Regions from separate parts of the Exiguobacterium sp. SH1S21 genome, predicted to be linked through region 2. Evidence: riboswitches for the same ligand, from Rfam matches in the RefSeq annotation. Region 2 holds a riboswitch; each other region holds the start of a gene.

Region 1 (4,210 bases), on a different contig from region 2:
ACGGGTTGGCCCGCGGTACCACTCTTCTTGCCTGTTTTACACAGACCACTTTAACGGTGATAACGGGGGGCCCCCGGCTACGCCTACTCGCTTCGGATAGCATCTCAAAAGTGCGTTTCGCGATGTTTGTCAGCCTAGGCTCTCACCAATCCCTAGGTCGCTTTGTTGACTAAACGATCGTTACTCTCTTTTTCATCGACTTTCGTCTATGTGGTTGAAAAGCAACTTCATTATAGAGGATATTTGATGTAGACTCAATGCTAGAATTCAGCCATTATGATGAATAGGCAGGACTCGGGCGCAACCGTGCCGAATCTCCTACCATACATATGAGAAGACTTTTCCCACACAGGAGGGAACTATGAATCATTTTCGCAAGATGTCCGTCCTCGGTTGGAGCATTTGGAGTTTGATCGTTTTACTGACCATCACTTTGTTTACAACCGGTGTCCTTGATGTTCCGGCGATCGAGCCGCTTCCGTTCATCTTGATCGCGCTGCTCGTCATCATTTTCCAAATGGACTCGATTGAACGGAAAGGCGTCTATTTCACGTTTTCAGAAAGCATCGTCCTCATCATCTTTTTATTCTTTGATTTTGAGACGGCGCTCCTCGTCAACCAAATTGGACTCCTCGTCTTTCAGTTCGCCAACTTAAAACCGCGCGTCGCGCTCCGCCGCTTCCGGTTCACTTATCCTTGGAACGCGATCACGTCATTTTTAGAAATCGCCATCCCGGCAAGTGTTTACTTGGCACTCGGCGGTGAGACCGGTCTTGGCTTCTATTCGCAGGATTCGTTTGTCCCGCTCCTTGGTCTGATCAGCGCCATCATCTTGAACACGATTGTCCAAAAATATCAAGTCGGCTGGTGGTTCCGCGTTGATATTCCGGTCCGAGATTTTCTGAACATCGCTTTTTACACATATATCGTCAGTTTCGTCTTCATCTTTGCCGCGTCGTTTTTCCGTGAGACAAACTTGCTCGTCGTCAGCAGCATTGCGGCCGCCCTCACGTTCTTTATTAAGCGGTTGATGATTCAAAAAGGGCGCCAAGACGCGTTCAAGTCATTGATCGAACAGTACGATGAAGCGAAAGAGGCCGTCTCCCTATCTCAAAGCGAGGCCCAGGCGATTGAAGTGTTCTTGAGTCAATGTGAACGCCTCAACCAATATGATAAAGGGTTTGTCGAGTTCGTCCTGTTCGACCGAACGCTCTATTTCGATTTGTTGACGCGACAGCCGATCGACCGTCCGCTCGTCTTCGACTTGATGGATGCGCGCCATCCACACGCCAAGTCTGTCGATTATGAGATGCGCTTCGAATGGGACGCAGCGTTGTCAGATGCGTTTCATGACGATTACCACAGCTTCATCTCGGTCCAGTCAGAAGAGATTGACGGGATTCGGACACGTATCGTCATGATCGGTGAACACGTCTATGGCTATCCGCCCATCATTCAAAACGAGATGGTAAAACTGTTGAAATCGTTCAACCGAACGATCAGCCGATGCCACGAACGCGACCGCCTATACACGGAAAGCCGCACCGATAGCTTGACGCTGCTCGCCAACGCGCGCGCGTTCTACGAGTATGGGATTCAACAAATCTCGGACGGCTCGATGTACCCGATCTCGGTCGCGATGCTCGACATCGACTTCTTTAAAAAAATCAATGACACGCACGGTCACCAAGTCGGAGACAACGTGCTCCAAGAGTTCGGGCGGCGAATCCGGCAAGTGCTCCGGACCGATGACTTTGCGGCCCGTTACGGGGGCGAGGAGTTCATCTTGCTGCTCAATCATTGCGACGTCGACCAAGCCGTCGATATCGCCGAACGGATTCGGCAGAAGATTGAAGATAAGCCGTTCCGTGTCGATGGGGTCGATATTCCCGTGACCGCCTCGATCGGTGTCGATACGATTCAAGCGTTCGGCGACAAACGGCTTGACGATACGATCCGTAACGCTGACCGGGCTCTTTACGTCGGCGGCAAGTACGCCGGTCGTAACCGCGTCGCCCATTACAACTTTTTGACGACATGACTTCCCCCCGCGTCCACTGGCGCAGGGGGATTTCTGTTGACAACCCGATTTGAAACAGGTACGTTAGGAAACGTGTCTAACAACTACATCATGACGACTTTTTATCAAGAGAGACGGAGGGACTGGCCCTTAGATGTCTCGGCAGCGGGTAACCTGTGCCAAATCCAGCGAGCGTTCTGCTCGAAAGATGAAAAGGGTGTCTCTTACAGAGAGAGCCTTTTTCGGAAGGCTCTTTTTTTCTATTCTTTGAAATGAGGTGAATCGATTGGAACAACCAACAGCTAACAAATGGGCGCTCTTGCCCTTGCTCGTCTTCCTCGTCTTCTTCATCGGGGCGGGTATTTATTATGGCGACTTTTACAAGTTCCCGGTGCTGATCGCGGCGTTGATCGCTTTAATTGTCGCTGCGATGATGACGAAAGGAAGCGTCACTCAGACCGTTGAGCGCATCGCCCAAGGTGCCGGCAATCCAGGCATCTTGATCATGATATTCATCTTCCTGCTCGCCGGCGCGTTCTCGAGCGTCGCCGGTGCAATCGGTGCGATTGACGCGACGGTCAACGCGGCCTTGACGTTCCTGCCGCCGTCACTCTTACTGAGCGGACTGTTCGTCATCGCTGCTTTCATCTCGATGGCGATGGGCACATCGACCGGTACGATTGCCGCGCTCGCCCCGATCGCGCTCGGCATCCATCAAGAGAGCGGGGTCAATATCGCAATCGCGGCCGCGGCCGTTGTCGGCGGGGCCATGTTCGGAGACAACTTGTCGTTCATCTCGGATACGACAATCGCTGCCGTAAGGACACAACGGACGAACATGCGCGACAAGTTCCGGACCAACTTTTGGATCGTGCTCCCGGCCGCAATCATCACGACCGTCCTGTTAGCCGTTCTCTCAAGCGGAGAATCGACGATTGAAGTGGCCGCGTTCGAATGGTACAAATTGATTCCGTATCTCGCCGTCATCGTCCTCGCCTTGACCGGACTGAACGTCATCCTCGTTTTGCTCGGGGGCATCGCGCTCGCTGGCATCATCGGGCTGATTGACGGAAGCTTGGCCGTCACGTCTTACGTCACGGCGATGGCCGACGGCATGATGGGCATGGCCGAGATCTCGCTCTTGACGTTATTCATGGGCGGACTCGTCGGACTCATCTCGCATAACGGTGGACTCACATATTTACGAGACGCACTCACGTCACGGATTAAACGCCGGGCTGGTGCGGAATGGAGCATCGCCGGGCTCGTCAGTGCGACGAACGTCGCGACGGCGAATAATACAATCTCGATTCTCGTAGCAGGCCCGCTTGCCGCGAATATCGCCGATACGTATGACATCGAACGGAAAAAGTCAGCGAGCGTACTCGACATCTTCTCGTGCGGGGTACAAGGACTTCTGCCTTACGGGGCGCAGCTCCTCATCGCCGCCGAGTTGACGAACACGGCGTCCCCCGCCCTCGTCCCGTATATGTTCTATCCGTTCCTCCTGTTCATTTGCGGAGGCTTGGCGATCGTTTTCAACTTCCCACGTTTCAAAAAAACCAACTAAGCAAAAATCCTCGAAGGCGGTCGCCTTCGAGGATTTTTATGTTCTCGCTTCACGTTTACGTTTGAGCTCTTCGTTCCGTTTTTTGAAGGCGCGCCGTTTGAGAAGTTCTTCGAGCCCCCGGCTGATCGCCCACAACACGAGCAAGAGCAAGCCGAGCATCGACAAGCGGAACGGGCTTTGGATGAACTCTTGCCACTGATCACCGATGACTGAGAAGATGACGACGACGAGCAGTTTCCCGAATCCGGCCGCTAATACGAACGTCCGGAGCGGCATTTGAATCAAGGCGAGTAAGTACGTGATCAAACTGACCGGGATGAACGGCAACGAATATAAGAATCCGAGCGAGATTGGACTCATATGGTTGATGCGATCGAGCCAATAGACACCCTGTTTATGTTTTTCGAGCCAACGCGTCATCGGTTTGCGGAACACGTATCGGACGGCGGCGAACACGAGGAGTGTCCCTGCCAAGCTGCCGATCCACGATAAGAGCACACCGAGCCAGAAGCCATACGTGGCCGCGTTCGCCGAGATGATCAAGACGAGCGGGAGGAACGGGAAAATCGCTTCTAGGAACGGGGCCCCGAGTCCAGCCCAAGGACCTCCCGGCAATCCTT
Region 2 (4,210 bases):
CAAGGTAGCGGACGGCTTGGTCGGTCTGTGCCTGGTCCCCGTCGAGATGGACGAGCAAGTTGCCGACGAGACCGCCTTTCAGCTTTTTGATCCCGCCCCCGATGATGTTCGGCAGCAGGCCGAACCGTTTCGTCAACTCGGCGAGGACGGCCTGTTCGGTCTGGTGACCGATGAACGACAAGTTGACGAGCGTCCCGTGCGAGCTCAACACGTCGACGACTTCTTTCGGCACGTCGAGGTTCGCTTTCAAGAAGCGGCGCGTCGTCGGATGTTGCGGGTCCGAGAAGACGTCGAGGACGTCCCCTTCCTCGACGATCTTGCCGGCGTCGATGACGGCGACCCGGTCACAGATGCGCTCGATGACTTCCATCTCATGGGTGATCAAGAAGATCGTCAGCCCGAGCTCGCGGTTGATTTCGAGCAACAGATCGAGGATCGACTCGGTCGTCTCCGGGTCGAGCGCGCTGGTCGCCTCGTCACTGAGCAGGATGTCCGGCTCGTGGGCCAAGGCCCGAGCGATGGCGACGCGCTGTTTCTGGCCGCCGGAGAGTTGCTCCGGGTAATGTTTACGGTGTTCGGTCAGTCCGACGATATCGAGATACTTGTCGACCCGCTCGCTGATCGAGCGTTTATCGAGTCCTTCTAGGCGGAGCGGGATGGCGACGTTGTCTTCGACGGTCGCCGTCTTCAGCAGGTTATAGTGCTGGAAGATCATCCCGATGCGGTGACGGAGCTTTGATAACCCTTTTTTGTCGAGCGTCGTGATGTCTTGTCCCTCGATCTCGACTTGACCTGACGTCGGCCGTTCGAGCAGATTGATCATGCGGATGAGCGTGCTCTTGCCAGCGCCGCTCCGACCGATGATGCCGAAGATTTCGCCCTTTTCAATCGTCAGCGAGACATCGTCGAGTGCCGTGACGGTCCCTTTGTTTACCGTGAACGTTTTTGAGATCTGTTTGAGTGCGATCATAGTGCCTCCTTAAAACGCCGGGACGATCGAGCCGTCGAACGTCTCTTCGATGAACGTCCGGACCTCGTCCGAGTGGTAGTAAGATTTGAGTGTCTCGACGACTTCATCGTCTTTGTTGTCGGTACGGACGACGACGTAGTTCGGGTACGGGTTGTCGACCGTGTCTTCATGGAACAAGGCGTCCTCATTGATCGATAGGCCGGCACCCATCGCGAAGTTCGTGTTGATGGCCGCGAGCGCGACTTCCGGGAGCTGGGTCGGGAGCTGTGACGCCTCGAGCTCGATGAATTCGAGGTTGAGCGGGTTCTCAGCGATGTCACGTTTCGTCGCCTTGTCCGTCAATCCTTCTTTCAAGGTGATGAGTCCGGCCGTCTCATACAGGCGCAGCGCCCGAAGTTCGTTCGCCGGGTCGTTCGGGACGGCGACTTTATCGCCCTCCTTCAACTCCTTGATGTCCGTCAGCTTGTCCGAATAGAGCCCCATCGGGAAAGCGACCGTCTTGAACACGTCGTCGATCTTATAGCCTTTGTCCGCCTTCTGCAGCTCGAGGAACGACAGCGTCTGGTAACTGTTCACGTCGAGACTGCCTTCGTCGAGTGCGGTGTTCGGCGTGTTGTAGTCGTTGAACACCTTGATGTCGAGCTCGAGGCCATCCTCGGCCGCGAGTTCTTTTACTTTCTCGGCGATCTGCTGGTGCGGTCCGCCTGTCACGCCGATCGTGAGGGCTTCTGTGCTGAGCGCTTCGCTCGCGTCCGATTGGCCGCACGCCGACAAGGCGATGGCCGCGAGTAGAGATGTTCCTACGAGTACTGTTTTCTGTTTGATGTTCATGAATGATTCCTCCTCCAAAATAAAAGCCCGCTACTCATAAAGAGTGGCGGGCACGACAAGTCAAAGACAGTCGGACACGCTCATCTCCCAGACGTTTCGTCTGTTGGAATTAGCACCATGATCATTACGATCTGGTTGCCGGGTTTCATAGGGCCAGTCCCTCCACCACTCTTGATAAGCTATCGGTCTTATTTAATTGTTATCATCTTACTTTTAATTCTTTTATTTGTAAACAGAAAATACTAAATTTTCAAAAATTATTTTCAAATAGTCAATATCGAGCGGGACGGGTGAACGTTGCAATTCGGTCTCGACCCGGACCGCCTCGACCAGTTGCGGGATGTCGGCCGGCACGAGTCCGAGCGTCTCAAGTGACGTCGGCGCGCCGATCCTGGCGAGCCACGCCTCTAAATATGGGGCGTCAGACGAGCCACGCAACCGTTCTTGGACAAGGAGGCCGAAGCCGACCTTGTCGCCATGTAAGAACGGATGGGTCGACTCGAAGCGGCTGAGCGCGTTGTGGACAGCGTGGGCGACGGCAACGCGTGTCCCGGCGTCCCCGAAACCACCGACGGCACCGCCGACGGCAAGGATGTGATCGACCGCGAACCGGGTCTCTGGCCCATACGCGGTGAAACTGGACTCACTCAAGTCGAGTTCGACGAGCCGGCCGCATTGCTCGGCCAAGGCGAGACCGGTATTGACGCCGGCATCAGGCGAACTGTCGCCGCTCAAATAGCGGGCCTCGTAAAACTTGGCGACCGTGTCGATGACGCCGGCCCGGAAGTAGTCGTACGGCGAGTCGGTCACGACCCTTGCGTCGACGATGACCCGCTCGATGACGACGCGAAACACGTCGTAGCGGTCATAGGTGCCGTGCTCGTCATAGATGACGCTGAGCGGTGTGAAGGCGGCACAGTTCGAGGCGAGCGTCGGGATGACGATCAGCGGGACACCTTGCCGGTAAGCGACGAGTTTCGCCGTGTCGACGAGCTTGCCCCCACCGACGGCAAGGAGGACGTCCACATTTTTCAAACGGAGCCGTTCGACCTCAGCGTCCGTGCATTCGCCGCCGAACAGCGATGTCGGATAGGCAGTGATCGCTGGCAGGACGCGCTTGACGACGTCAAAACCGTTCTGTCCGCGCAGCACGTGAGCACGACGGCCATCGATCAATTCATCGAGCCGCTCGAGCGCGTCATCCGCATGGTCGTACTCGAGCACGGCTTGGCGGATCATGCCCGGACCTCTTCATACGTCGCAAACAGTTTCTCGATCCGCTCGACGGCCTCGTCGATCTTCGGCTCGGCGGAGACGAGCCCGAACCGGACGTACCGCTCGCCTTCTGAGCCGAAGAAATAGCCCGGCGTCACGGCGACCCCTGCCTCGTGGAGCAGCTTATGGGAGAACGATTTGGCGTCCCCGTCCGGCACTTTCGCCCAGACGAAGAACGAGCCACTCGGGGCCGTGATGTCCCATCCGGCCTGACGTAACCCGTCGACGAGCCGGTCGCGGCGGGCCTCATACAACCGTGACAAGTCGTCCCGGAGCGAACGCGGTGACTCGAGCGCGGCGATGGCCGCCTCTTGGATGGCCGAGAACACGCTCACATGGACGTGGTCCTGGTACGTGTTGATCGCCTCGATGATGTCGCGGTTGCCGACGGCGAAAGCGACCCGCCAGCCGGACATGTTGAACGCCTTCGACATCGTATACACCTCGATGCCGATGTCTTTCGCACCCGGCGCCTGCAGGAAGCTCGGCGGGACGTGACCGTCGAAACCGATGCTGCCGTAGGCGAAGTCGTGGACGACCATGAGGTCATGCTTATTCGCGAACCTTACCGTGTCGTCAAAGAACGCGGGCGACGCGACGGCGCCGGTCGGATTGCCCGGGTAGTTCAAATACATGAGTCGCGCTCCTTGCGGATCGAGCGTCTCGTAATCAGGAAGATAGCCGTTCTCTTCCCGGAGGACGAGGTCGTGGACGACCGCTCCGGCGAGACGTGCCCCCGAGATGTAGTCCGGGTAACCCGGGTTCGGGAGCAACATGCCGTCACCCGGTTCGAGCACACATTGCGGGAGCGTGATGAGTCCCGACTTGCTGCCGATCAAGATGGCCACTTCGGTCTCGGCATCGAGCGCGACGCCGTATTCGGTCTGGTAGAATGTCGCGACCGCTTGCTTCAGGCGCGTCTGTCCCCGGAACGGGCCGTATTGGTGTGTCGCCGGGTCGAGCAGGGCCGTCTGCAGCGCCTCGCAGATCGGGGCCGGTGTCGGCAAGTCGGGCGTCCCTTGGCCGAGCCGGATGACGTCGCGGCCTGAACGCTCGAGTGCGGCGACTTCAGCGGCGAGTCCGACGAAATGCTGGGGTGGTAACGTTTTAAGTAACTTCGAGCGTCTGTCTGTC
Region 3 (4,210 bases), on a different contig from region 2:
TCATCTTGGAGCCGGATCGCTTCTTTCGCGAGCACAAATGCGCCGAAATAGGCGATGGCCGGCGCACCTCGGACTTGCAACGTCTCGATAGCGTGTTCCGCCTGTTCGAGCGTCGCGATCGTCACGTACCGCTCTTCATGGGGCAGTAACGTTTGGTCTAAAATGACGAGCTCGTCCCGGGACGGTTCGAAGCGAATGTTTTGGACTGTCATACGCGTACCCCCGCTAACAGCGTCACTAATTCATCGATCGAACGGATATCATGGCGCTGTTTAATGAGCGTCGTGCCGAGCGTGAGCGCTTCCCGTTTCCGCTCGAGCCGGACCGTTTCCGGTAACGTCTCGAGGTCATTGACTCCGGCGAGGCCGATGGCGCGGCGAATCAGCTCACATCCGGCATAGCCGATCGTGTCGCTAAAGATGGTTTGAAGTAGCTCATCGACGAACCCGTCCGTGTTGAACGGTTCGACCGCCGTCTCAAACTTCGTCCGGAACGTCTTTTCAAACGTCTCCCATACCGTCAATACGTCGGTGAACCGCTCGAACCGTTTGAGTGTGTCATGGAACGTCGATAGCGTCAAATGGGCGACGATTTGCCCGATGTCAAAACCGAACGGACCGTAAAAAGCGAACTCCGGATCGATGACTTTCGTCTCTTGTTGCGTCGCAAAGATGCTACCTGTATGTAAGTCCCCGTGCAAGAGCGCGTCATGTTTCGTGACGAAACCGACTTTCAGTTTCGTGACCTCCACTTTCAATTTCAGGTCACCCCAAAGCGCTTCGACGTCCGGACGGAGCGCGGTTTCGATGTTGTTCGACTCGGCATCTTTGTACGGATCGGTGAAGATCAGTTTTTCAGTGATATCGCATAGTTCCGGGTTGTAGTAATCCCGTTCTTTCCGCTTCTTCTCGATCGGGCCGGCCGCATAGTCGGACGTCTCAAACAACGTCTGTCCTAAAAACTCACCGATGTGACGGGCGAGTTCAGGATACGCTTTCCCTTCCAAATAGCCCGTCCGGACGATATCAAAGTCGGACAGGTCCTCTAAAATCGTGTAGGCGAGCGTCCGGTCACTGCCGAGAACGACCGGGACGAAACGCGGGACGACACTGGCGAATTCGCGCAACGCGAGCTGCTCGATCCACGCCCGTTCAAGTGTGAGCGGCCAACTCTCGCCGACGACTTTCGCATACGGTAGCGCCTGCTTGACGATGAGGCTCGTTTCGCCTTGGCGGATGCGGAAGACGAGGTTCAAGTTGCCGTCCCCGATCTCCTCGCAATGCGCGATGCCCCCGTCTTCGAGTAACCCTAACGTTCTGACGTGCTCGACGACTGTCTGTTCTGTAAATGGTTGATAAGCCATGTCTGTTTCCCCTTTCGGTATATTCCCCACAAAAAAAGCCCCTTTCTCCGCGAGAAAGAGGCACAGCCGTAACGGTTGTTCCTCTCATCTGTCAGACGTATGTCTGGTGGATGTAGCACCGTGCCTACTGGTCGGTTGCTGCGGCGTCATGGGGCCAATTCCCTCTGCCAACTCGCGATAAGAGTGTCATATTCGATTGTGTGAACTTGTTGTGATGAATGTTACTTACTCGAGCACCAAGTTGTCAACGACAATTTTCTGGAGCAACGGTCACTTTTTTTATGCATATATGGTAACAACGAACTCAAACTTTTTTTCTCAAAAAAAGGAATTGACGAACCGGATATTGTGTGACAAAATTCAATTAAATTTCACAACTTCAAAATACATTCTTATCAAGAGCAGACGGAGGGGACAAGCCCGATGATGTCGCAGCAACCGACCCGATTGGGCACGGTGCTAATTCTTGCAGCGTAAGCTGAGAGATAAGAGTTCATTTTTTTATGATGACCTCTTGCCTCGGCATGGGGTCATTTTTTTGTTTGACCGGAAGGAGGAACGAACATGAGTATTACTGCCACATATGAAATCAGCCGGACGGACCGCGTCGCGACTGTCGCCGAGAAAATCGCCCTCGAACTGACCGTCGGCACGTGGACGGAACTGCCTCACCTAGAACAAGAACAATTAAAGGCGTATCGAGGCGAGGTCGTCTCAACGACGCACACGGAAACGACGAGCCGCTTCACGATCCGTTATCCGCTCCATAACGTCACGTCCGACTTCTCATCCATCTTGACGACGACGTTCGGGAAATTATCGCTCGATGACTCGGTCCGCTTGATCGACTTGACGTTACCCGAAACGCTTGCGCCTGAATTTCCCGGAGCAAAGTTCGGTGTTCAAGGCGTTCGTGAGTCGCTCGACGTCCATGATCGCCCGCTCGTCATGAGCATCTTTAAAGGGATCATCGGTCGTGATTTACGCTTCTTAGAACAGCAACTTCGAGACCAGCTCGCCGGCGGCATCGACATCGTCAAAGACGATGAGATTTTATACGACAACCCGCTCACTCCGTCGCTTGAACGAGCTAAAATCGGGGCGGCCGTCATCCAAGAACAGTTCGAAACGACCGGAAAACGTTCGCTCTATGCCATCACGCTCAGCGGTCCGGTGTTCGGGCTGCGTGACCAAGCGCTCCGCTTGATCGAGGCGGGCGCGACGGCACTGTTGTTCAACGTCTATACGTACGGGCTCGACACACTCCGTGAACTTGCGAAAGACCCGGAAATCAATGTCCCGATCTTGGCACATCCGGCGTTCGCCGGAGCGTTGACCGGCTCGATCAGCCACTCGCTCTTACTCGGAAAGTTGATTCGCCTCGCGGGGGCCGACTTGACGCTGTTCCCGTCCCCGTATGGTTCACTCGCGACACCGCCCGATGAGGCGTTCGCGATTCGTGACATTAGCGTTCGGCCGCACTGGACGAAACCGATTCTCCCGGTCCCGTCGGCCGGTATTCATCCGGGGCTCGTTCCGGACATCATCCGTGACTTCGGCACAGACGTCGTCATCAACGCCGGCGGCGGTATCCACGGTCACCCAGACGGCGCGGCCGCCGGGGCCCAGGCGTTCCGACAAGCGATTGCGCAAGTGTTGGGCGTGGCGAGCCAGACGAACGAGCTCGAGGCCGCGCTAAAGGCGTGGTCAAAACAATGACGATTCACATCTTGTGTGACTTCGACGGGACGATCACCGCCGAGGACAACATCATCGCTTTGATGCGGGCGTTCGCACCGCCCGAATGGCACGCGCTAAAAGACGACGTGCTCGCTCAAGACATCTCGATCCGCTCCGGGGTCGGGCAGATGTTCCGACTGTTGCCGAGCGCTGACGCCTCGGCGTACCACGACTACTTGCTGGACCGCATCACCTTGCGCCCAGGTTTCCCAGCATTTTTGGAAGAGATCCGAGAACATGGCTGGAAGTTCGACGTCGTCAGCGGCGGCATGGACTTTTTCGTGCACCCGATCTTGCAAGAACACGTCGCGCCGGACCACATCTACTGTAACGTCGCCGACTTCTCAGCCGAAACGGTACGCGTCGACTGGCCCTACGCCTGTGACGCGCATTGTACGAATGATTGTGGTTGCTGCAAACCGACAATCGCCCGGACGATCGTCGATCCCGTTGATCGCTTGATCGTCATCGGTGACTCGGTGACCGACTTCGAGATCGCCAAACGGGCCGATTTCGTCTACGCCCGTGGGCAACTCATCACGCTCTGTGAGGCAGAAGGTGTCGCCCACGCCCCGTTCGAGACGTTCGACGACATCACCCATCACATGAAGGAGGTGCACGTATGAGCGTGACCGCACGTTGGCTTGAACTCGCCGACATTAAAGACGAACTCGCCGCGCGCGACTGGTTCCCCGGAACGAGTGGCAATTTGGCGATTCGTGTCTCCGACGACCCGCTGACTTTCCTCGTCACGGCGAGCGGACGCGATAAACGAAAACGGACCACGGACGATTTCGTCCTCGTCGACGCGGCCGGTCGCTTGCTTGGCGAACAAACTGGCAAACCGTCCGCTGAGACGCTGCTACACGTCGAGGTGTTCAACAAGACCGCGGCGACGTGTTCACTCCATGTGCACACGGTCGACAACAACGTCATCTCCGAGCTCCACGCCGTGAACGGTGAGGTCGTCTTCACGGGGCAAGAGATCATCAAGGCACTCGGGTATTGGGAAGAGGACGCGGTCGTCCGGGTCCCGATCATCGACAATCATGCCGACATCCCGACGCTCGCGGCCACCTTCGCGCCCCACGTCCATTCAAGCGCAGG

What was found. Region 2 has a riboswitch for S-adenosylmethionine ahead of EVJ24_RS07805 (MetQ/NlpA family ABC transporter substrate-binding protein). Riboswitches for the same ligand answer to the same signal wherever they lie in the genome.
Region 1: linked by a shared signal. The riboswitch ahead of EVJ24_RS13705 (Na+/H+ antiporter NhaC family protein) and the one ahead of EVJ24_RS07805 (MetQ/NlpA family ABC transporter substrate-binding protein) in region 2 are both predicted to bind S-adenosylmethionine.
Region 3: linked by a shared signal. The riboswitch ahead of EVJ24_RS02610 (2,3-diketo-5-methylthiopentyl-1-phosphate enolase) and the one ahead of EVJ24_RS07805 (MetQ/NlpA family ABC transporter substrate-binding protein) in region 2 are both predicted to bind S-adenosylmethionine.

The regions. Positions count from the first base shown of each region.
Region 1 is NZ_SJUY01000012.1:11,680-15,889, reverse strand. Features, by position in the region: T-box leader at 1-205, opposite strand, end outside; gene EVJ24_RS13710 (GGDEF domain-containing protein) at 362-2,041, shown strand; SAM riboswitch class I at 2,140-2,235, shown strand; gene EVJ24_RS13705 (Na+/H+ antiporter NhaC family protein) at 2,307-3,590, shown strand; gene EVJ24_RS13700 (TVP38/TMEM64 family protein) at 3,627-4,210, opposite strand, start outside.
Region 2 is NZ_SJUY01000004.1:188,358-192,567, forward strand. Features, by position in the region: gene EVJ24_RS07800 (methionine ABC transporter ATP-binding protein) at 1-970, opposite strand, end outside; gene EVJ24_RS07805 (MetQ/NlpA family ABC transporter substrate-binding protein) at 980-1,801, opposite strand; SAM riboswitch class I at 1,879-1,982, opposite strand; gene EVJ24_RS07810 (iron-containing alcohol dehydrogenase) at 2,024-3,040, opposite strand; gene EVJ24_RS07815 (aminotransferase class I/II-fold pyridoxal phosphate-dependent enzyme) at 3,037-4,210, opposite strand, start outside.
Region 3 is NZ_SJUY01000001.1:532,248-536,457, forward strand. Features, by position in the region: gene mtnA (S-methyl-5-thioribose-1-phosphate isomerase) at 1-212, opposite strand, end outside; gene mtnK (S-methyl-5-thioribose kinase) at 209-1,363, opposite strand; SAM riboswitch class I at 1,445-1,547, opposite strand; SAM riboswitch class I at 1,753-1,855, shown strand; gene EVJ24_RS02610 (2,3-diketo-5-methylthiopentyl-1-phosphate enolase) at 1,928-3,082, shown strand; gene EVJ24_RS02615 (2-hydroxy-3-keto-5-methylthiopentenyl-1-phosphate phosphatase) at 3,079-3,729, shown strand; gene EVJ24_RS02620 (methylthioribulose 1-phosphate dehydratase) at 3,726-4,210, shown strand, end outside.